Regions from separate parts of the Escherichia sp. XD33 genome, predicted to be linked through region 2. Evidence: predicted binding sites of a transcription regulator. Region 2 holds the regulator's gene; each other region holds the start of a gene.

Region 1 (8,119 bases), on a different contig from region 2:
AAACTTCGGTTGTAACACCACAAACTATCAGCGTCTTGATACCGTGGTTTTGCAAAATCAGATGTAAGTCGGTTTGATAAAACGCGCCTTTGCCAGGCTTATCAATCACCGGTTCGCCTGCCACCGGGTACAGTTCAGGAATGATGTCATGACCTGCTTCACCTCTGACCAGAATGCGTCCCATCGGTCCTGGTTCACCAATAAAGGTTTTTCCGCCGCGCGTCAGTTTGGCTGGCGGGCAGTCGCTTAAGTCTGCACGATGGCCTTCACGAGTATGAATAACCATAATTCCTTTTTGACGTGCGGCTGCCAGCACCTCTGTACATGGTGCGATAGCCGTGCGTACCAGTGAAACATCATTGCCCAGTGCCTCACCGAAGCCCCCTGCTTCGACAAAGTCACGCTGCATGTCGATCATGACCAGTGCAGTTGTGCGCGGATCAAAAGGTAATTCAAAGGGTTGAGCCTGAAAAATGGATTGCGTCATGGTAAATCTCCTGTCTGATGTTTAAACGATCCAGTTGTTCTGAGAACGAGTATTCAGGAGAAAAGCGGCACAAAACAGGAAAAAAGTTTGCCGCACAGCAACGAAATTTTTGCATTCAGCAGGTGGTGTGATGACGAATGTGAAGGGAGTCAAAGAGTGGCATACAGCAACAAATTTTTTGATGCTGTATGGTTTTGAGATTAAAAAAATCGTTGAAATTGTGTGAGCTTAATCATCAGATTTAGCGACTATGGCGTTACTTTTTAACACCATACTGTGTAAACCATTCCAACATTCGCTGCCAGCCGTCTTTCGCAGACTCGGCATGATAGCTCGGGCGATAATCGGCGTTGAATGCATGCCCGGCATCCGGGTAGACGATAATCTCTGCTTTCGCGTTTGCTGCCCGCAGCGCCTGGCGCATCGTTTCCACGCTCTCTTGCGGAATGCTGTTATCCTGGCCGCCATATAAGCCGAGAACCGGCGCGTTAAGATCGGTTGCGATATCAACAGGTTGTTTCGGTGAATTCAGCGACTTATCGCCTGTCAGCTTGCCGTACCACGCCACTGCGGCTTTTAGCTGTGGATTATGCGCGGCATACAGCCAGGTGATACGTCCACCCCAGCAGAATCCGGTGATCATTAAACGATGAACATCGCCGCCGTTGCGTGACGCCCAACTGGCGACATGATCGAGATCGGCCAGCACCTGCGAGTCAGGCACTTTTGCTACCAGACCGCTAAGCAGCGTAGGGATATCGGCAAAATCATTCGGATCGCCTTCGCGGAAGTAAAGTTCAGGTGCGATAGCCAGATACCCCTCCAGCGCCAGACGGCGACAAATATCGCGGATATGTTCATGCACGCCAAAAATTTCCTGCACTACAATGACCACTGGCAGTGGGCCATCGCTTTGCTTTGGTCTGGCATGGTAAGCAGGCATGTTATCCCCTTGTGAAGGGATAGAGGTGAAGCCCGCCACAATCGCGTCGTCCGGAGTCTGAACGATGGTCGAAGCGAGAGGCGATGCAGCAGGTGCAAATCCAGATTGTTGTGTTGTTGCCATGGTATTCTCCGTACCCTTATAAAAATGTTGCGCAATGTTAACTATAGTCAGCATGCAACAAATCACATTGCCTGAATCGGCTCATCTTTTATGCAGTCCTGCAGAATGAAGAGTGATTTATGTGATTTGCATCACTTTTGGCGGGTAAATTTATGCAACGCATTTTCGTCATGGTGATGAGTATCACGAAAAAATGTTAAACCCTTCGGTAAAGTGTCTTTTTGCTTCTTCTGACTAAACCGATTCACAGAGGAGTTGTATATGTCCAAGTCTGATGTTTTTCATCTCGGCCTCACTAAAAACGATTTACAAGGGGCTACGCTTGCCATCGTCCCTGGCGACCCGGATCGTGTGGAAAAGATCGCCGCGCTGATGGATAAGCCGGTTAAGCTGGCATCTCACCGCGAATTCACCACCTGGCGTGCAGAGCTGGATGGTAAACCTGTTATCGTCTGCTCTACCGGTATCGGCGGCCCGTCTACCTCTATTGCTGTTGAAGAGCTGGCACAGCTGGGCATTCGCACCTTCCTGCGTATCGGCACAACGGGCGCTATTCAGCCGCATATTAATGTGGGTGATGTCCTGGTTACCACGGCGTCTGTTCGTCTGGATGGTGCGAGCCTGCACTTCGCACCGCTGGAATTCCCGGCTGTCGCTGATTTCGAATGTACGACTGCGCTGGTTGAAGCTGCGAAATCCATTGGCGCGACGACTCACGTTGGCGTGACAGCTTCTTCTGATACCTTCTACCCTGGTCAGGAACGTTACGATACTTACTCTGGTCGCGTAGTCCGTCACTTTAAAGGTTCTATGGAAGAGTGGCAGGCGATGGGCGTAATGAACTATGAAATGGAATCTGCAACCCTGCTGACCATGTGTGCAAGTCAGGGCCTGCGTGCCGGTATGGTAGCGGGGGTTATCGTTAACCGCACCCAGCAAGAGATCCCGAATGCTGAGACGATGAAACAAACCGAAAGCCATGCGGTGAAAATCGTGGTGGAAGCGGCGCGTCGTCTGCTGAAATAAAAAACGCTCCCCAACTTCGGGGAGCGATATCAGTTATTGACGCCGTAAACGCATTATTTTGCGGATTATTGGCGTCAGTAGCGTAAAGGCTGCCAGAGTCAGCAATGCCAGAGTGATCGGTCGGGTATACAGAAAGTCGAGTGACCCACCAGAAAGCGACAGCGCACGGCGAAAATTACTTTCCGCCATTGGCCCCATAATCAATGCCAGCACTACGGGTGATGCCGGATATCCTCCTTTCTGCATGAAATAGCCCACCACGCCTGCAATCAGCATAATGCCAACATCAAAAAGGCTATTGTTCAACGCATAAGTCCCGACCACACAAAGTGCGAGGATCATCGGTGTGAGAATATTGCCGGGAATTTTCACCACATTACCGATGACTTTCAAAGAGAGCAGTCCAAGAACTAGTAGCATGAAGTAACAGAAGATCATGCCGACAAACAGTGTATAAACCATATCGCCGTGGTCGGTAAACATCAGCGGGCCTGGTTGCATTCCCTGTAACGTTAACGCGCCCAGCATGATGGCGGTTACCGCATCGCCAGGGATCCCCAGCGTCAGCATAGGTAACAATGCGCCACCGGTGCAGCCATTCGCGCCTGCCTCACAGGAGGCCACAGCTTTAATTTCACCCTTACCAAAGTTTTCTGGTGTCTTACTGAAACGACGAGTTTCGTTATAGGCAACAAAAGCTGCAATATCCGCCCCCGCACCGGGGATCATGCCGATAAAAACCCCTAATCCTGATGAGCGCAAAATGGTTAATGCAATGCGGCGTAGTGTTTGCCAGGGCAGTAACAGACTGCCGATAGCCACCTTCGCCCCCTGACGAATTTGCTGGTTTTGCTCCATAGAGCGGAATGCTTCTGAAGCAGCAAATAAACCAATCATCACCGGGATAAATGGCACATTCATCAGCTCCACAAATCCACCTGTAAACCGTGGAAAACCGCCCATTGGATCAAGGCCTATCGTTGCGATCAGCAATCCGCCAACCCCGGCAATCAGCCCTTTAATCAGCGACTCACCGGAAATACTGGCAATAATGCTCAGTCCGAAGGTTGCCAGGGCGAAGGACTCCGAGGCACTAAATTTCAGCGCCCAACTGGCAAGTACCGGAGAGAGAAACATCAGCACGATAATGCTGAGCGTTCCGCCACTAAAGGAAGAGAACGTGGCGGCACTCAATGCCAGCCCTGCTTTTCCCTGTTTCGTCAGCTCATAACCATCAATAGCGGTGGCTGCGGCGGCAGGCGTTCCGGGAATTTTGAGCAAAATTGCGGTGATAGAACCACCGTAGACGCCACCAAAAAAGACGCCGCAAATCATCAACAAGCCAGAAACAGGCTCCATGCCGTAGGTGAAAGGCAGCAAAATCGCCACACCCATGGTCGCTGTCAGACCAGGCAAAGCGCCAATCACAATACCCAGCATCACCCCAAAAGTGGCAAACAGCAGCGCCTGAGGATTATTGAGTAATGTCGAAAAACCCTGAGTTAAAAGTTCACTTTCAAACATTGCTGGCCCCTGTTATTCGAAAAATGTGCCGACAGGCAATGGCACCTGTAACGCTTCGACAAACAGCAACCAGAGGATTGCCGTTAACAGCAGCGCAATACCCGGTGTGAGTACCCATCGCCTGTAGCCCATCAACGTCATAATGACGATGAGGAAAACAGGAGTAGTAATGAGATAACCGCAGTAGCTCATCGCCACAATATAAAATGCGGTTGCCGCAATTCCTGTTGCCGTTTTCCTGAATGCCGGTTTTTCCTGTGCGTTGGCGCAAGAGGCTGGTTTTGCCTGCAAAAGATCGCGTATCACCAGCAAGACAGCGAGCACAATCAGGGCACAGGCATAGAAGGTAGGGAAGGCACTTGCACCGGGATCCGTTTCAATGGCAGTTGCTGGAAAATCAGCGGCATTAATCATCACCGCGCCAGCAACCACACAAAGTAACAGCGCCACCACCATCGTTGATGAAAGGCGCTTGCGGTGCGGTACGGCGAGTTGAGCAACAGACTGTTTTGTGTTCATCAACCGTACCTCAGGTTTATTTTTTCAGGCCCAGGCGAGTCAGCAACTCGTCAAAGTACTTTTCCTGTTCGCTGATTTGGGTCTGGAAGCTGGCAGCGTCAAGCCATGCATAGTTGAGATTCAACTTTTGCAGTGCATCCTGGAATGCAGGCTCTTCAGCCGTCTCTTTTGCTGCCTTTGCCAGAACATCCACCACATCCTGCGGCGTTTTTTGCGACACAATCAGGCCGCGCCAGGTGCCGATGGAGAGATCAACGCCTTTCTCTTTTAACGTCGGGACGTCAGGCATGGTTTCCATTCGCTCATCCGCCATCACTACCAGTGTCTTCAGCTTGCCGCCTTTCACATGATTGATAACTTCACCTGGGCTTACGGAAACCGCTTCAATATGCCCGCCTAACAGGCCTGTAATGGCAGGGGCTGCGCCGTCATACGGGACATGAGAAAACTTCGCACCCGTTTTGTCTTCCAGTGCAGCTGCCGCCAGATGCCAGATAGCTCCGGTGCCTGAGTTACCAATGCGTACTTTTCCGGGATTCGCTTTGGCGTAAGTCATAAATTCTTCATAGCTATTCCACGGCGCATCAGAACGGACGGTGATAGCAGCCGGATCCGCGTTTAGACGGGCAATGGGTTTAAAATCGCTGGTTTTAAAACGCACCATTCCGAGGCTGGGAAGGGTGGTCAGTTCAACCGTGCCTAAACCAATTTTGTAACCGCCAGGGCGGGCAGCGGCGATTTCACTCAGGCCGATAGCACCGCCTCCGCCAGGTTTATTGATAACCCCGATGCTGACGGGTAAATGGTTTTTGGCGGCATCAGCAAAGGCACGGGCAACCAGATCCGTACCGCCTCCGGCAGCGTAGGGAACGACTAACTCGATCTGTTTGGTTGGGTAGGAGGCTGCCTGTACAGGCGCAATGCTGAGGGCAGCGCCTGCAAGAAGTACCATTGCAGCCATTTTTTTCGGTAAGGTAAGATGTTTTGTCATTGCTTTTATATCCTTATTTATCAGTTAGTTGCTATTTAAATTGTTCCATGCGTTCATAAACAGTACTGCATTTTCATAGACTTGCTCTGGCGTCATGCCGGGGTGATATAGCGCAGAACCGAGGCCAAAGCCGTTTGCGCCGTGGCTCAGATAACGCGCCATGGTTTCCGGTGTGATACCGCCAACCGGTAACATCGGAACGGATTGTGGAATAACCGCACACCAGGCTTTGGTAACTTCTGGCGTAATTTGTTCAGCCGGGAACAGCTTGATGGCATTAGCACCATGTTCAATGGCAGCAAAGGCTTCGGTGGGCGTGGCGACGCCAGGCGCACAATACATACCCAGCGCACGGGCGCGACGGATCACCGCAGTATCGCAATGCGGCATCACGATAATCTGGCCCCCAGCCTCTTTAACCGCAACCACCTGCTCTACCGAAAGCACAGTTCCGGCTCCGACCAGGCAGTCCTTAGGCAGGGCGTCGCGCAGTAAACTGATACTTTGCAACGCCTCCGGCGAGTTCATAGGAATCTCAATCAGGCGGAATCCGGCGGCGTACAGTTTTTCACCGATGGCGACAATCTCATCCGGTTTCACACCGCGTAAAATGGCGACTAAACCGGTTTTTTGCAAAAGCGTATTAAATGGCATGGGTACATTCCCTGGCGTTGGTGGACAGTAACCCGGCAGCGTGGGCGATTCGCCATAATCCCTGTTCAGTGGCATTGGGAATGGCGTGTATCTGTCTGTCGGGAAAAACGTGGTTGAATGCTTGTGAATAGCGGCTGTTCAGATTTGCGCTACCGATTAAGGCGATCGGTGTTGTGGCGGGTAAATCACGTAGCAAACTGGATGCCAGACCACATAATTCATGGCCTATCAGTAATCCGGAAAGGTAATCCCCCTGCGAGGACGACGTAAGATTACTGGTCAGCAGGCGCGAACGGGTCGAAAACAGCGTCGATAATAATCCGGTCTGATGATGCTCTTGTGCTGCTGTCAGCCCGTGGGTGAAGGCATCCCAGTGCGGTTCATCTCCAGGATGCATGGTGGCACCGAGAATCGAATGGCGGGATAAAACATCAAATAACTCGCCCGTCATAAAGGTTCGGAAATCGGTAATGGTGTTGTTTTCAACTACTGCCCATTTCGCATGTGTGCCGGGTAAGCCTATCAGCACTGGCATACCCTGATGGATCGCGTTTTGCAGGGCCGGTTCCATCGAGATAGCACCGAAGATTTGTGTCTCTTCGCCACGCATCACTTCGGGCATTTCACCTTCTTTAATCACGCCAGGAATGATGTGCAGCATTGTCTGCTGCTGGTGGATAACAGGCGTCAACTGCTTCGCCAGACCCTCGAGAGTGACCGGGCAAGGTAAATAAGCTGCTGGTTGCCACCCTTGCGCACTGCCGAGCATGCCGCAAGCCAGTACCGGGCATGGGGTTTGTGCCAGCCAGTCGCCGCAGACACGTAAAAACGTATCGTGGAAAGCGTCCTCACGTGTTGCTGCCTGGGAGGGTAATTTCATGATCCCCCAGGGGAATTCACGTTTTTCTTGTGGATTTGGTGATTCGCCAAAACGCCATGCCCGAAGCGATGACGTTCCCCAGTCCAGGGCAATAAATGAGGGTGCTCCCGGCATTAGTCGTTTCCTTTAATCATGGTTTATTTATCTTTGCGGACGTGCTTACCCCAGCCCAGTTCAGCGGATATCTCTTCTGCACAGGATTTGACGTAAGGTGCCAGTTCTTCCAGACGCGCCAGCGACATATACGTGGTGGTACTGGCGACAGAAATAGCCGCCACAATTTCATCCCGGGCGTTGTAAACCGGCGCTGCAACGCAACGGATAGTCGGCTCGTTCTCTTCCAGATCAAAAGCAAAACCACTGGCGGCATAACGACGCATGTTCTGAATAAATGCGCCCAGTTTTGTTTCATCACCACAGGTCTTAAACAGCGTGCGCCACTCTTCTTCTGTTCGGTTGAGGATCAATGCCTTGCCGATGCCGGTGATTGCCAGTGGCATGCGATGGCCTGGGCGTGAGCGCATTTCCAGCCCGCGCTGACTGTTGATCTTCTCCAGATACAGCACTTCGTCGCCTTCAACGATCCCCAGATGCACGGTGTCCAGGGTGTAACGGGCAAGGCGTTGCAAAACGGGCTGGGCAATTTCGTACAGCGAGGTGCTTTCCAGTGCTCTGGCACCGAATTCGATCAGTTTGGCACCCAGTTGGTAGCCCTGCGTTGGGACATGGCGCAGGTAGCGTTGTTCCACCAGAACGGTGACTAAACGATGGGTTGTGCTCCGGGTCGTGCCGGTGAACTCGCCGATACTTTTTAGGTCATGGCAGCCGTTATAAACAGCATTAAGAACCGCCAGTCCACGTAATAACGTTTGTGCGCCTGCGGTGGTTGAAGAGGTTTCTGCCATACGTTTCTCCTGATGATATTGCTGAAGTGTTCCACATAATGACGTGGGGAAAAGGTGATATATCCCA
Region 2 (8,119 bases):
GTCGAACCGTTCGACGGCGATCTGGAAGATTATCAACAGTGGTTGAGCGACGTACAAAAGCAGGAAAACCAGGCCGACGAAGCGCCAAAAGAGAACGCGAACAGCGCCCAGGCACGTAAAGATCAGAAGCGTCGGGAAGCGGAGTTGCGTGCGCAAACCCAGCCACTGCGTAAAGAGATTGCCCGTCTGGAAAAAGAGATGGAGAAGCTGAACGCGCAACTGGCGCAGGCAGAAGAGAAACTCGGCGACAGCGAACTGTATGACCAGAGCCGTAAAGCGGAGTTGACCGCCTGCCTGCAACAGCAAGCCAGCGCCAAATCCGGCCTGGAAGAGTGCGAAATGGCATGGCTGGAAGCCCAGGAGCAGCTTGAGCAGATGTTGCTGGAAGGCCAAAGCAACTGATGGCGCAGATAACGACGACCGATGCCAATGAATTCAGCAGCAGTGCTGAATTCACCCCTATGCGCGGCTTTAGCAATTGTCATCTGCAAACCATGCTGCCGCGTCTGTTTCGTCGCAAGGTGAAATTCACCCCGTACTGGCAGCGGCTGGAGTTGCCCGACGGCGATTTTGTCGATCTCGCGTGGAGTGAAGCCCCAGCACAGGCGCGGCATAAACCGCGTTTAGTGGTATTTCACGGGCTGGAAGGCAGTCTCAATAGCCCTTACGCCCACGGTCTGGTTGAGGCGGCGCAAAAGCGCGGCTGGCTGGGCGTGGTGATGCATTTTCGCGGATGCAGCGGTGAACCAAACCGTATGCACCGCATTTACCATTCGGGCGAAACCGAAGACGCCAGTTGGTTTTTACGCTGGCTGCAACGCGAATTTGGTCATGCGCCAACGGCTGCCGTCGGCTATTCGCTCGGCGGTAATATGCTGGCCTGTTTGCTGGCAAAGGAAGGCAATGATCTCCCGGTTGATGCGGCGGTGATTGTCTCTGCGCCGTTTATGCTGGAAGCCTGTAGCTATCATATGGAAAAGGGCTTTTCCCGCGTTTATCAGCGTTACTTGCTGAACCTGTTAAAAGCCAATGCCGCGCGCAAGCTGGCAGCCTACCCCGGAACACTGCCGATTAATCTCGCGCAGTTAAAATCGGTACGTCGCATCCGTGAATTTGACGATCTCATCACCGCCAGAATTCACGGCTACGCTGACGCTATCGACTATTATCGTCAGTGTAGCGCCATGCCGATGCTGAACCGGATCGCCAAACCGACGCTGATTATTCACGCCAAAGACGATCCGTTTATGGATCATCAGGTGATCCCGAAACCGGAAAGTCTCCCCCCGCAGGTGGAGTATCAACTGACTGAACATGGCGGTCATGTTGGCTTTATTGGCGGTACATTACTTCATCCGCAAATGTGGCTGGAGTCACGCATTCCTGACTGGTTAACAACGTATCTGGAGGCGAAATCATGTTGATTCCGTGGCAAGACCTCTCCCCCGAAACGCTGGAAAATTTAATTGAAAGCTTTGTGTTACGTGAAGGCACCGATTATGGTGAACATGAGCGTACACTTGAACAGAAAGTCGCCGACGTCAAACGCCAGCTACAGTGCGGAGAAGCGGTGCTGGTATGGTCGGAGCTGCACGAAACGGTCAATATTATGCCGCGCAGTCAGTTTCGCGAATAACCTGCAACCGTCGGCGGACGAGATAATAATGATAGCTAAGTCATGGAGTTACTATGTCTGCCAAACATCCGGTCATTGCGGTAACAGGATCCAGCGGCGCGGGGACCACCACCACCAGCCTCGCGTTTCGTAAAATATTCGCGCAGTTAAATCTGCATGCAGCTGAGGTGGAAGGCGACAGTTTTCACCGTTACACCCGCCCGGAAATGGACATGGCGATCCGCAAAGCGCGCGACGCCGGGCGGCATATCAGCTACTTCGGCCCCGAGGCTAACGACTTCGGCCTGCTGGAACAAACCTTCATTGAATACGGTCAGAGCGGCAAAGGGAAATCTCGCAAATATCTGCATACCTACGACGAAGCCGTACCGTGGAATCAGGTACCGGGGACATTCACCCCCTGGCAACCTTTACCGGAACCCACTGATGTACTGTTTTATGAAGGTTTACACGGCGGCGTAGTCACGCCACAGCATAACGTTGCGCAGCATGTGGACTTACTGGTCGGCGTGGTGCCTATCGTTAACCTTGAGTGGATTCAAAAACTGATCCGCGACACCAGCGAGCGCGGGCACTCACGAGAAGCAGTGATGGACTCAGTAGTGCGTTCAATGGAAGACTATATCAACTACATCACACCGCAGTTTTCCCGCACCCATCTTAACTTCCAGCGCGTTCCCACCGTCGACACTTCAAACCCGTTCGCGGCAAAAGGTATCCCGTCGCTCGATGAAAGCTTTGTGGTGATCCATTTTCGTAATCTGGAAGGGATCGATTTCCCCTGGCTGCTGGCGATGTTGCAAGGCTCATTCATTTCCCACATCAATACGTTAGTGGTACCGGGCGGCAAAATGGGTCTGGCAATGGAATTAATTATGCTGCCGCTGGTGCAACGATTGATGGAAGGAAAGAAAATCGAGTAACTCTGCTATTACGCCGGATAAAATACTATCCGGCTTCACAACGGGATAGTTAAATCACGCGCCAACCACTTCATACGAGTGAGTAATATTCACCGCTTTTTCCAGCATCAACGCCACTGAACAATATTTCTCGGCAGAGAGATCAACCGCACGCGCAACCGCTGCGTCTTTCAGGTCGCGACCGGTGACGATAAAATGCAGATTAATGTGCGTAAACAGGCGTGGTGCCTCTTCGCGGCGTTCAGAGGTCAATTTTACTTCACAATCGACCACATCCTGACGCCCTTTTTGCAGGATCGAAACCACATCGATGGCACTGCAACCACCCGCCGCCATCAACACCATTTCCATCGGACTTGGTGCTTTATCGCCTGAGTTGCCGTCCATTAAAATCTGGTGACCAGAGGCAGATTCGCCCAGAAAAGTTAACCCTTCGACCCACTTCACTCGCGCTTGCATTTTTGCTACTCCACTGCGTCAATTTTCCTGACAGAGTACGCGTACTAACCAAATCGCGCAACGGAAGGCGACCTGGGTCATGCTGAAGCGAGACACCAGGAGACACAAAGCGAAAGCTATGCTAAAACAGTCAGGATGCTACAGTAATACATTGATGTACTGCATGTATGCAAAGGACGTCACATTACCGTGCAGTACAGTTGATAGCCCCTTCCCAGGTAGCGGGAAGCATATTTCGGCAATCCAGAGACAGCGGCGTTATCTGGCTCTGGAGAAAGCTTATAACAGAGGATAACCGCGCATGGTGCTTGGCAAACCGCAAACAGACCCGACTCTCGAATGGTTCTTGTCTCATTGCCACATTCATAAGTACCCATCCAAGAGCACGCTTATTCACCAGGGTGAAAAAGCGGAAACGCTGTACTACATCGTTAAAGGCTCTGTGGCAGTGCTGATCAAAGACGAAGAGGGTAAAGAAATGATCCTCTCCTATCTGAATCAGGGTGATTTTATTGGCGAACTGGGCCTGTTTGAAGAGGGCCAGGAACGTAGCGCATGGGTACGTGCGAAAACCGCCTGTGAAGTGGCTGAAATTTCGTACAAAAAATTTCGCCAATTGATTCAGGTAAACCCGGACATTCTGATGCGTTTGTCTGCACAGATGGCGCGTCGTCTGCAAGTCACTTCAGAGAAAGTGGGCAACCTGGCGTTCCTCGACGTGACGGGCCGCATTGCACAGACTCTGCTGAATCTGGCAAAACAACCAGACGCTATGACTCACCCGGACGGTATGCAAATCAAAATTACCCGTCAGGAAATTGGTCAGATTGTCGGCTGTTCTCGTGAAACCGTGGGACGCATTCTGAAGATGCTGGAAGATCAGAACCTGATCTCCGCACACGGTAAAACCATCGTCGTTTACGGCACTCGTTAATCCCGTCGGAGTGGCGCGTTACCTGGTAGCGCGCCATTTTGTTTCCCCCGATGTGGCGCAGACTGATTTATCACCCCGATATCAACTATGCACTTCGACAAACGCTGGTGCTATGTTTGCCCGTGGCCGTTGGGTTAATGCTTGGCGAATTACGATTCGGTCTGCTCTTCTCCCTCGTTCCTGCCTGTTGCAATATTGCGGGCCTTGATACGCCTCATAAACGTTTTTTCAAACGCTTAATCATTGGTGCGTCGCTGTTTGCCACCTGTAGCTTGCTGACACAGCTACTACTGGCAAAAGATGTTCCCCTGCCCTTTTTGCTGACCGGATTAACGCTGGTACTTGGCGTCACTGCTGAGCTGGGGCCATTGCACGCAAAATTGCTTCCTGCATCGCTGCTCGCCGCCATTTTTACCCTCAGTTTGGCGGGATACATGCCGGTCTGGGAACCGTTGCTCATCTATGCGTTGGGCACTCTCTGGTACGGATTGTTTAACTGGTTTTGGTTCTGGATCTGGCGCGAACAACCGCTGCGCGAGTCACTAAGTCTGCTGTACCGTGAACTGGCAGATTATTGTGAAGCCAAATACAGCCTGCTTACCCAGCACACCGACCCTGAAAAAGCGCTGCCGCCGCTGCTGGTGCGCCAGCAAAAAGCGGTCGATCTAATTACCCAGTGCTATCAGCAAATGCATATGCTTTCCGCGCAAAATAATACTGACTACAAGCGGATGCTGCGTATTTTCCAGGAGGCGCTGGATTTACAGGAACATATTTCGGTCAGTTTGCATCAGCCGGAAGAGGTGCAAAAGCTGGTCGAGCGTAGCCATGCGGAAGAAGTTATCCGCTGGAATGCGCAAACCGTCGCCGCTCGCCTGCGCGTGCTGGCTGATGACATTCTTTACCATCGCCTGCCAACGCGTTTTACGATGGAAAAGCAAATTGGCGCACTGGAAAAAATCGCCCGCCAGCATCCGGATAATCCGGTTGGGCAATTCTGCTACTGGCATTTCAGCCGCATCGCCCGCGTGCTGCGCACCCAAAAACCGCTCTATGCCCGTGACTTACTGGCCGATAAACAGCGGCGAATGCCATTACTTCCGGCGCTGAAAAGTTATCTGTCACTAAAGTCTCCGGCGCTACGCAATGCCGGACGACTCAGTGTGATGTTAAGCGTTGCCAGCCTGATGGGCACCGCGCTGCATCTGCCGAAGTCGTACTGGATCCTGATGACGGTATTGCTGGTGACACAAAATGGCTATGGCGCAACCCGTCTGAGGATTGTGAATCGCTCCGTGGGAACCGTGGTCGGGTTAATCATTGCGGGCGTGGCGCTGCACTTTAAAATTCCCGAAGGTTACACCCTGACGTTGATGCTGATTACCACCCTCGCCAGCTACCTGATATTGCGCAAAAACTACGGCTGGGCGACGGTCGGTTTTACTATTACCGCAGTGTATACCCTGCAACTATTGTGGTTGAACGGCGAGCAATACATCCTTCCGCGTCTTATCGATACCATTATTGGTTGTTTAATTGCTTTCGGCGGTACTGTCTGGCTGTGGCCGCAGTGGCAGAGCGGGTTATTGCGTAAAAACGCCCATGACGCTTTAGAAGCCTATCAGGAAGCGATTCGCTTGATTCTTAGCGAGGATCCGCAACCTACGCCACTGGCCTGGCAGCGAATGCGGGTAAATCAGGCACATAACACTCTGTATAACTCATTGAATCAGGCGATGCAGGAACCGGCGTTTAACAGCCATTATCTGGCAGATATGAAACTGTGGGTAACGCACAGCCAGTTTATTGTTGAGCATATTAATGCCATGACCACGCTGGCGCGGGAACACCGGGCATTGCCACCTGAACTGGCACAAGAGTATTTACAGTCTTGTGAAATCGCCATTCAGCGTTGTCAGCAGCGACTGGAGTATGACGAACCGGGTAGTTCTGGCGATGCCAATATCATGGATGCGCCGGAGATGCAGCCGCACGAAGGCGCGGCAGGTACGCTGGAGCAGCATTTACAGCGGGTTATTGGTCATCTGAACACCATGCACACCATTTCGTCGATGGCATGGCGTCAGCGACCGCATCACGGGATTTGGCTGAGTCGCAAGTTGCGGGATTCGAAGGCGTAATACAGGTTAAACCATCGGATAAGGCATTCACGCCGCATCCACATCTTTTGCCTGATGCGTCTTATTTACGCCCCAATCACCTTCGCCACCGCGTGGGCGAAACGTTGCATCCCTTCATCGATATCCGCATCTTCCACCACCAGCGACGGTGCAAAACGCATCACATCCGGTCCGGCATTCAGCACCATTACGCCAACCTCTGCACCCGCATACAGGAAATCACGCGCCCGACCTTTGTAGTGTGGTTTCAGCTCCGCGCCAATTAACAGCCCCATACCGCGAATATCGCTAAACACATCGTACTGCTGATCGATCTTCTGCAAATGGTCAACAAAACGCTGGCGTTTCGCCTGAATGCCTTCCAGCACTTCAGGGGTATTGATGATATCAAACGCCGCGCCCGCTACTGCACAGGCCAGAGGATTACCGCCGTAGGTGGAACCGTGAGAACCAGGATGAAACGCAGAAGCAATTTCCGCCGTGGTCAGCATGGCGCTAATCGGGAAGCCGCCGCCTAACGCTTTCGCAGAAGTCAGAATATCCGGCGTCACACCGTAGTACATGTAAGCAAACAAATCGCCAGTCCGCCCCATCCCGCACTGCACTTCATCAAACACCAATAATGCCTGATGTTGATCGCACAGCTCGCGCAAGCCCTGCAAAAACTCTGGCGTCGCTGCCGTCACACCGCCCTCGCCCTGGATCGGCTCAACCACCACCGCACAGGTGTGATCATCCATCACCGCTTTCACTGCATGGAGATCGTTAAAGGGAACGTGGATGATGTCTGCCGGTTTCGGCCCAAAGCCGTCGGAATATTTTGGCTGCCCACCCACCGAAACGGTAAACAGCGAGCGACCATGAAAAGCGTTATGGAAGGCAATAATTTTGGTTTTGAACGGGCTATGACGCACACAGGCGTAATGGCGTGCCAGTTTAAAGGCGGTTTCGTTAGCTTCCGTGCCGGAGTTCATAAACACCACGCGTTCGGCAAACGTCGCCTCAATCAGTTTGCGCCCAAGACGCAGCGCCGGTTCATTGGTGAAAACGTTACTGATATGCCACAGAGTTTCGCCCTGGGTTTTTAACGCGTTCACCAGCGCAGGATGGCAATGGCCCAACGCCGTAACTGCAATGCCACCCGCGAAATCGACATACTCCTTGCCTTGCTGATCCCAGATTCGGCTGCCCTGACCTTTTACCGGAATAAACTCTGCCGGAGCATAAATCGGCAGGATCACTTCATCGAAAGTCGCGCGTGTAATTGCTGTTTGTTCAATTGCCATCTCATGATCACCCTGTTACGCATAAACAAATGTGAAATTATAACCACAAAATATGCATAAAAAATCACTAAATGGCAATCAGAAATCAGCGATGCAGGAAATTAGCCAGCAGTTGATGTCCTTGTTCGCTAAGAATACTTTCTGGATGGAACTGCACACCTTCCAGATCCCACTGGCGATGGCGAATCCCCATAATCTCGCGGGTTTCGCTCCAGGCCGTCACGTCAAAGCACGCTGGTAATGAGTCAGGTTCCACCACCAGCGAATGGTAGCGTGTCACGGTAAGTGGATTTGCCAGCCCCCGAAATACGCCCTCACCGTTATGTGTAATCGGCGAGGTTTTGCCGTGCATGACCTTTGCGGCGCGCACAACTTTACCGCCAAATGCCTGCGCCATTGCCTGATGACCGAGGCAGACGCCAAGAATCGGCAAGCGCCCGGCATAGTGGCGAATAACGTCAAGGGAGATCCCGGCTTCATCTGGCGTACAGGGGCCAGGTGAGATGACAATTTTTTGTGGTTTAAGGGCGTCGATATCCGCCAGCGTCAACGCATCGTTGCGCTTAACCAGCACATCCGCCCCCAGTTCACAAAAGTACTGGTAGAGGTTCCAGGTAAAAGAATCGTAGTTATCTATAAGCAGGATCATGGCGGCTCCGGTACGAAAGAACCACGCTATTTTACTCAGATTCCCCGGCTTCGCTTACCACTTTGCTAAATATCATCTGCAGCGCGGTGAG
Region 3 (8,119 bases), on a different contig from region 2:
TTGAAATTTTTCATGCGGTAATGACCGCCGGAAGCCTGACTGAGGCGGCACACCTGCTACACACCTCACAGCCAACCGTCAGCCGCGAACTTGCGCGCTTTGAGAAGGTGATCGGGCTGAAATTGTTTGAGCGCGTACGTGGGCGATTACATCCTACCGTGCAAGGACTGCGTCTGTTTGAAGAAGTGCAACGATCCTGGTACGGACTGGATCGCATTGTCAGCGCCGCAGAAAGTCTGCGCGAGTTTCGCCAGGGAGAACTGTCTATTGCCTGCCTGCCGGTCTTTTCGCAATCTTTTTTACCGCAGCTCCTGCAACCCTTTCTGGCACGTTATCCCGATGTCAGCTTAAATATCGTGCCCCAGGAATCACCGCTACTTGAAGAGTGGCTCTCGGCCCAGCGTCATGATTTAGGACTCACTGAAACGCTCCATACGCCTGCGGGAACAGAACGTACCGAATTACTCTCTTTAGATGAAGTGTGTGTGTTACCTCCGGGTCATCCGCTGGCGGTAAAAAAGGTATTAACGCCGGATGATTTTCAGGGTGAGAACTACATCAGCCTTTCCCGTACTGACAGCTATCGCCAGTTGCTGGATCAGCTATTTACTGAACATCAGGTTAAACGACGCATGATCGTAGAAACCCACAGCGCCGCGTCAGTCTGCGCAATGGTACGGGCGGGGGTAGGTGTTTCGGTGGTTAACCCGCTCACCGCACTAGATTATGCGGCAAGCGGTTTAGTGGTGCGGCGGTTCAGTATTGCGGTTCCGTTCACCGTCAGCCTGATCCGCCCCCTGCACCGCCCGTCATCAGCGCTGGTTCAGGCGTTTAGTGGGCATTTACAAGCGGGGTTACCGAAACTGGTCACTTCTCTTGACGCTATTTTGTCGTCAGCTACGACAGCATAAAAGCGACAGCATCCTCGGCATGGATCGCCGCGGTATCAAACACAGGCAAAACACTGCGCTCTTCTGGCACCAGTAAACCAATTTCTGTGCAGCCAAAAATGACGCCCTGTGCGCCCTGTTCTGCAAGGCGAGCAATCACTTGCGCATAATAAGCGCGTGACGCTTCGGTAAATTGCCCCAGACACAGTTCTTCAAAAATAATCTGATTAATTTTCGCCCGTTCATCCGCTTCAGGAATAAGACAATTGATGGAAAATTGTTCCGTCAGCCGCCCGCGATAAAAATCCTGTTCCATGGTGTAACGCGTACCCAGCAGCGCCACACGAGTCATTCCGGCCCCGGTAATTGCACGTCCGGTGGCATCCGCAATGTGTAAGAAAGGCAGAGTGCAACGTGACTCAATGGCATCCGCCACTTTATGCATCGTATTGGTACATAACACAATACCTTCTGCGCCCGCCCGCTGTAAGCCAAGCGCCGCCTCAGCCAGAATGTCCCCGGTTTTATCCCATTCCCCGCGACGCTGGCACTCTTCTATTTCATGAAAATCGACGCTATGTAGCAGCACTTGCGCAGAGTGAAGCCCACCAAGCCGCTGTTTAATGCCTTCATTTATCAAACGATAGTAAGGAATGGTGGATTCCCAGCTCATTCCTCCCAGCAAACCAATTGTTTTCATTCCTCTCTCCTGATGTGTGTTACCGCAACAAGGCTGAATAAGGAACGAGACAAACGCCTCAACGGCCAAGTGCCCAATCTCTATTAACGAAAAAAGGGCCGGATGTACAGCACATCCGGCCCGTGAAATCAGACGCCGATATTTCTCAACTTCTCGCCTGCCATCAGTTTGCGTTCGATATGTTCCAGCGTGACATTTTTGGTTTCCGGAATGAGCCAGAAAGTAATGCCCACAAACGCAATGTTCAGCGCAGTGTAGAGCCAGAACGTACCGGCAGCGCCAATGCTATCAAGCAGTGTCAGGAAGGTCGCGCCGATAATCATATTCGACACCCAGTTCGTGGTGGTCGAACAGGTAATACCGAAATCGCGGCATTTCAGCGGCTGAATTTCAGAGCACAGGATCCACACCACTGGCGCGGCGCTCATCGCATAACCGGCAATACACATCATCGTCATGCCAACAGAGAGCCAGGACAAGCCACTGGAAGCCGTACCGTTATCAAACTGCATCAGGCAATAGCCCAGCACCAGAGTGCCTAACGCCATCACGCTGAAACCAATTTTCAGAGCCGGTTTACGCCCTGCTTTATCTACCGTAAACACCGCAATAAAGGTGGCGAACATAAAGGTCAGCCCTACGACCAGAGTCGCAATCATCTGTTGTTCTGTGGTCGTAAAGCCCGCCATTTTGAAGATACGCGGCGCGTAGTACATGATGATGTTCATACCGGTAAACTGCTGCATCGCCTGCAACAACATACCGAGAAACACAGCACGACGGACGTTACGGTTGATCTTAAACAGTGCCCAACCGCCCTGTTTTAACTTCAGGCTTTCACGAATTTCGTTGAGTTCTTCTCGCGCTTTTTCCGACGTATCGCGCAGCATACGCAATACTTCTTCCGCCTCAATATGACGCCCCTTTTCCGCCAGCCAGCGCGGGCTATTTGGCAGGAAGACTACCAGAATAATCAGCAGAACTGCTGGTAAAGCAAGAACCCCCAACATTGCGCGCCAGTTACCGCTATAACTGAACGCTGTATCGGATAAAAACGCCAGCACGATGCCGAGTGTGACCATCAACTGGTACATACTGATCATCTTACCGCGAACGTTTTCACTTGCCATTTCAGAAAGATACAGAGGAGCGGTGTAAGACGCGATCCCGACAGCAATGCCCAGCACCACACGAGCGGCGATTAACATCTCTACGCTGGTCGCAAAAGCGGACCCTATAGAACCGAGTACAAACAGGATGGCCCCCGCCATCAGGCTGTATTTACGCCCCAGGCGGAACGACAGCCAACCATTAAACAGCGCACCAATTGCTGCACCGAGCATCATGCTACTAACCACCCATTCCTGCAAACGACTGGTCAGCACAAAGTGATCGGTAATGAACGGCAACGCTCCGGCGATTACGCCGATATCAAGACCAAATAACAATCCTGCGACCGCAGCAGCTACCGAAACAAACATATTCATACGCCGCGTATCCCGCAAAGAACGTGGCGTTAAAGCAGATTCCGTATTGATAGTAACCATTTTTTCCTGCCAGCAGAGAGTAAGACATAGTGAAAAAATACGTGAACAACTCACGCAGGTGTCAGGTCGGAAACAGCATAAATATGGATTAAATTGCTGCGACATGTCGTTATGTGATGGATATTCCAATTTTCAAATTAAGTTGAATTATTGAGATTATTATTAACCACCTAATTTTACAGCAGATAAAATTCATAAAGTTCATTAATTGATAATTAATATGGATTATTTCATAACCATGATATGGATTATGATGATCTACAGGTATAAAAAACCCTGCCATGCGGCAGGGTCATAAAAGTAAGAAGAATGAATTAACGCGCCAGCCAACCGCCATCCACGGCAATGGTATAACCATTCACATAATCTGAAGCGCTGGAGGCAAGGAACACTATCGGCCCCATCAGGTCACTCGGCAGTCCCCAACGACCAGCTGGAATGCGGTCGAGAATTTCCGCGCTACGTTGTTCATCTGCCCGTAGTTGTTGAGTATTGTTGGTCGCCATGTAACCCGGGGCTATCGCATTAACATTAATGTTGTGTTTAGCCCATTCGTTCGCCATCAATCGCGTCACACCCATCACGCCGCTTTTTGATGCGGTATAAGAAGGCACACGGATCCCGCCCTGGAAGGAGAGCATTGACGCGATATTGATAATCTTGCCGCCATTGCCTTGCGCGATAAAGTGTTTCGCCGCTGCCTGAGACATGAAGAATACGCTCTTGATATTCAGGTTCATGACATCGTCCCAGTCCTTTTCGCTGAACTCGAGAGCATCTTCGCGGCGAATCAATCCGGCGTTATTCACCAGGATATCAATATGACCAAACTCCGCTACCGCGCGATCCAGCAGTGCTGGAATACCATCAATCTTTCGCAGATCGGCGGTCAGGCTTAAAAAACGACGCCCCAGCGCTGTGACCTGCTCGATGGTTTCAGTCGGTTCAACGATGTTAATGCCAACAATGTCACAGCCCGCTTGCGCCAGCCCCAACGCCATCCCCTGACCCAGTCCAGTATCACAACCAGTGACGACCGCAACTTTACCTTCGAGAGAAAATGCACTTAAAATCATAACAATACCTTATTCGTTTATGCCCACAACTAGCGCAAATCTTTAACGGCCACATGGTCCATATCATCAAAGACCTGGTTTTCACCGACCATGCCCCAGATAAAGGTATAAGCTTTGGTTCCGACACCGGAATGGATCGACCAGCTCGGGGAGATCACCGCCTGCTCGTTATGCATCACAATATGACGCGTTTCTTGCGGCTGCCCCATCATGTGGAAAACGCAGGCGTCATCATCCATATTGAAATAGAAATAAACTTCCATCCGGCGCTCGTGGGTGTGACACGGCATGGTGTTCCACAAGTTACCCGGAGCCAGCTCCGTCAGCCCCATACTCAATTGGCAGGTTTCCAGTACATCCGGGACAAAATATTTGTTAATCGTGCGACGGTTACTGGTGAGGTTATCGCCTAACGTGACTGGAGATACTTCGTCCGGTGTGACTTTTTTGGTGGGATACGTCGTATGCGCGGGTGCGCAATTGTAATAAAACTTCGCCGGAGTGCCGGTATCAATACTGGCAAAGACAACTTCTTTTGCACCTTTACCAACATACAGGGCGTCGCGGTGACCGATTTCATAGCATTGGCCATCGACAGTAATCGTACCGGCACCGCCAATATTGATAACACCTAACTCGCGACGTTCAAGGAAATAGCTTACGCCGAGTTGTTTACCAACTTCCCCGCCAACGGAAACCGTTTTAGTTATCGGCATAATGCCGCCAACAATAATTCGGTCAATGTGGCTGTAAACCATGGTGTACTCATCGGCGACAAATACCTTTTCAACCAAAAATTCATTGCGCAGCCCTTGGGTATCCAGCGTTTTTGCGTGCGCACTGTGGATGCTCTGTCTTACGTCCACATCAACCTCCGATAATCAGTGAAGCGTGAAAATAGAAAACGATAGTGAAACACTGTTTCGTTTTCTCTATAAAGGGATGATATGCCCATGGGCTAGGGTTTTCAATTAAAAATAAAACAATGTTTCATTTTTAAGTTAAGGATTAAAAAAAGTGCAGTGTCGATCACGAATATGTCATGAGAATGGAAAAATGAGGGAGCCCAGAAAATGTATGTCGACTTGCCAGCCATCATTATTCAACAGATTAATGACGGCAGATATTTATCGGTAAGGAGGAAATGCAGAGCTATTCGTCACGTTCAATGGTCAATGCCACACCCTGGCCCCCGCCGATACAAAGCGTTGCCAGTCCTTTGCGGGCATTACGTTTCACCATTTCATGAACCAGAGAAACCAGGATTCGGCAACCGGAAGCGCCTATCGGGTGACCGAGTGCGATCGCGCCACCATTGACATTGACCCGACGCTCATCCCACTCAAGCATCTTGCCAACCGAAAGCGCCTGTGCAGCAAACGCTTCATTAGCCTCGATAAGATCGACTTCAGCCAACTGCCAGCCTACACGCTCCAGGCAACGGCGGGTCGCATACACCGGCGCAATTCCCATCAATGCCGGATCTACACCAACGCTGGCAAATGCGCGAATGCGGGCCAGCACGGGTAAATTCAACGCTCGTGCTTTGGCTTCGCTCATCATCATTACCGCAGCTGCGCCATCGTTTATGGATGATGCATTACCCGCTGTCACAGAACCGAGACTATCAAATGAAGGATTTAAACGGGCTAAGCCTTCTGCGCTGGCGTCAGTGCGTGGCTGTTCATCGGTATCAACAACCAACGTCTGCCCGTTACTTTGGGTCATTACCGGGACGATCTCATCTTTAAATCGTCCGGCGTCAATCGCCGCTCGCGCTTTTTGTTGCGAGCTAAGTGCGTAAGCATCCTGCAACTGACGGCTGATGCCATATTCGCGAGCCAGATTTTCGGCGGTGACACCAATATGATAATCATTGAAGGCATCCCACAACCCATCATGCACAAGACTGTCAACCAACTGGCTATTGCCAAGCTGTGCACCGGTGCGGCTATCAGTCAGAACATGTGGTGCGCGGCTCATGTTTTCCTGGCCACCGGCGATGACAATATCAGCCTCGCCACACTGTATCGCCTGAGTAGCCAGATGCAGTGCTTTAAGCCCGGAACCGCAAACGTCATTAATAGTGATTGCAGAAACGCTATTAGGCAGACCACCTTTAATAGCCGATTGCCTTGCCGGATTCTGCCCTGCCCCTGCAGTCAACACCTGACCAAGAATTACTTCATCCACCGCATATGCAGGAACGCCGGTACGTTCTATTAACGCTTTCACGACCAGACTACCAAGTTCCACGGCGGAATGACCCGCTAACGCACCACGAAAGCAGCCGATAGGTGTCCGTAACGCCCCGACAATCACAACGTCTTTCATCACAACCTCGCACCAATTAACAGTGCAATAGTAAATGATTGTTAATTACAGTTATCTTAATTGTTTAAAAAAAGTGATTTTTATCACAAAGGAAATATGCCTGAGCAGCAGTCAGAGACATAACTGGCACGTAAGGTTTGCAACCACTAACCCACCAATAGAGGGGTAGATAGGGCGTTAATCTCCCATACTTAACCTGGTTTATGGTAAATTGCCCTCCATTTTGTTTAATTTGTAGATGATACGTTCAGATAATGTCTAATATTTGGTCTAAAGAAGAAACTCTGTGGAGTTTCGCGCTCTACGGCACAGCCGTTGGTGCAGGCACGCTCTTCCTTCCTATTCAGTTAGGTTCGGCAGGGGCTGTGGTCCTGTTTATTACTGCTCTGGTCGCCTGGCCTTTAACATATTGGCCACATAAAGCCTTGTGCCAGTTCATCCTCTCATCAAAAACATCAGCAGGTGAAGGGATAACGGGCGCGGTAACACACTACTATGGCAAGAAGATTGGTAATCTGATTACCACGCTGTACTTCATCGCCTTTTTTGTCGTCGTGTTGATATATGCAGTGGCAATTACCAACTCACTTACGGAACAGCTGGCAAAGCATATGGTTATTGATCTTCGCATCCGTATGTTGGTGAGTCTGGGTGTTGTATTAATTCTGAATCTCATTTTTCTGATGGGACGTCATGCCACTATTCGGGTAATGGGATTTTTGGTATTCCCATTGATTGCCTATTTCTTATTTCTTTCCATTTACCTTGTCGGTAGTTGGCAACCTGATCTATTAACAACCCAGGTAGAGTTCAATCAGAATACCCTTCACCAGATATGGATATCGATTCCCGTGATGGTTTTCGCCTTTAGCCATACGCCCATTATTTCTACGTTTGCCATAGACAGACGTGAAAAATATGGCGAACACGCTATGGATAAATGCAAAAAAATTATGAAAGTCGCTTATCTCATCATCTGCATAAGTGTACTGTTCTTTGTCTTTAGCTGCCTGCTTTCTATTCCACCTTCGTATATTGAAGCTGCTAAAGAAGAAGGGGTCACCATTTTATCGACGCTTTCTATGCTGCCGAACGCCCCAGCATGGTTGTCAATTTCCGGGATTATTGTCGCAGTAGTTGCGATGTCGAAATCATTCCTGGGTACGTACTTTGGCGTTATTGAAGGTGCCACAGAGGTCGTCAAAACAACACTACAGCAGGTTGGTGTAAAGAAAAGTCGTGCATTTAACCGCGCACTATCAATTATGTTGGTATCGCTGATTACCTTCATTGTTTGTTGCATTAACCCGAACGCGATTTCGATGATTTACGCGATCAGCGGCCCGCTCATTGCCATGATACTTTTCATCATGCCTACGCTGTCAACGTATCTCATCCCGGCGCTTAAACCCTGGCGTTCCATCGGAAATCTGATTACGCTGATCGTGGGTATCCTGTGCGTATCGGTAATGTTCTTTAGCTAATATCAGTTGTGGATGGTTCAAAATTGCTACAATTTTGAACCATTCCATTTTTCATAATATTCATTTGTTATTATTCCACCCTATCACT

Evidence for each region. The regulator CRP, encoded in region 2, controls carbon source genes, mostly activating them, when cyclic AMP is high. The targets are predictions, from matches to a motif close to ATGTGANNNNNNTCACAT.
Region 1: a site for CRP is predicted at 1,673-1,690, ahead of udp (uridine phosphorylase). Genes of this name have one in related genera too.
Region 3: a site for CRP is predicted at 6,619-6,636, ahead of K0778_RS11585 (acetyl-CoA C-acetyltransferase). Genes of this name have one in related genera too.

Annotation. Positions count from the first base shown of each region.
Region 1 covers NZ_JAENDM010000015.1:18,009-26,127, reverse strand. The annotation lists gene K0778_RS11080 (cysteine hydrolase family protein) at 1-487, opposite strand, end outside; gene K0778_RS11075 (dienelactone hydrolase family protein) at 744-1,553, opposite strand; gene udp (uridine phosphorylase) at 1,815-2,579, shown strand; gene K0778_RS11065 (tripartite tricarboxylate transporter permease) at 2,613-4,103, opposite strand; gene K0778_RS11060 (tripartite tricarboxylate transporter TctB family protein) at 4,116-4,622, opposite strand; gene K0778_RS11055 (tripartite tricarboxylate transporter substrate binding protein) at 4,639-5,613, opposite strand; gene K0778_RS11050 (2-dehydro-3-deoxy-6-phosphogalactonate aldolase) at 5,638-6,267, opposite strand; gene K0778_RS11045 (2-dehydro-3-deoxygalactonokinase) at 6,257-7,261, opposite strand; gene K0778_RS11040 (IclR family transcriptional regulator) at 7,285-8,052, opposite strand.
Region 2 covers NZ_JAENDM010000006.1:130,885-139,003, reverse strand. The annotation lists gene K0778_RS06135 (ABC transporter ATP-binding protein) at 1-402, shown strand, start outside; gene K0778_RS06130 (hydrolase) at 402-1,424, shown strand; gene K0778_RS06125 (YheU family protein) at 1,418-1,636, shown strand; gene K0778_RS06120 (phosphoribulokinase) at 1,690-2,559, shown strand; gene K0778_RS06115 (OsmC family protein) at 2,614-3,018, opposite strand; gene crp (cAMP-activated global transcriptional regulator CRP) at 3,320-3,952, shown strand; gene K0778_RS06105 (YccS/YhfK family putative transporter) at 4,003-6,093, shown strand; gene argD (bifunctional acetylornithine/succinyldiaminopimelate transaminase) at 6,159-7,379, opposite strand; gene pabA (aminodeoxychorismate synthase component 2) at 7,465-8,028, opposite strand; gene K0778_RS06090 (putative adenosine monophosphate-protein transferase Fic) at 8,060-8,119, opposite strand, start outside.
Region 3 covers NZ_JAENDM010000016.1:14,064-22,182, reverse strand. The annotation lists gene lysR (DNA-binding transcriptional regulator LysR) at 1-911, shown strand, start outside; gene ygeA (amino acid racemase) at 898-1,590, opposite strand; gene araE (arabinose-proton symporter AraE) at 1,719-3,137, opposite strand; gene kduD (2-dehydro-3-deoxy-D-gluconate 5-dehydrogenase KduD) at 3,452-4,213, opposite strand; gene kduI (5-dehydro-4-deoxy-D-glucuronate isomerase) at 4,243-5,079, opposite strand; gene K0778_RS11585 (acetyl-CoA C-acetyltransferase) at 5,366-6,547, opposite strand; gene K0778_RS11580 (amino acid permease) at 6,802-8,031, shown strand.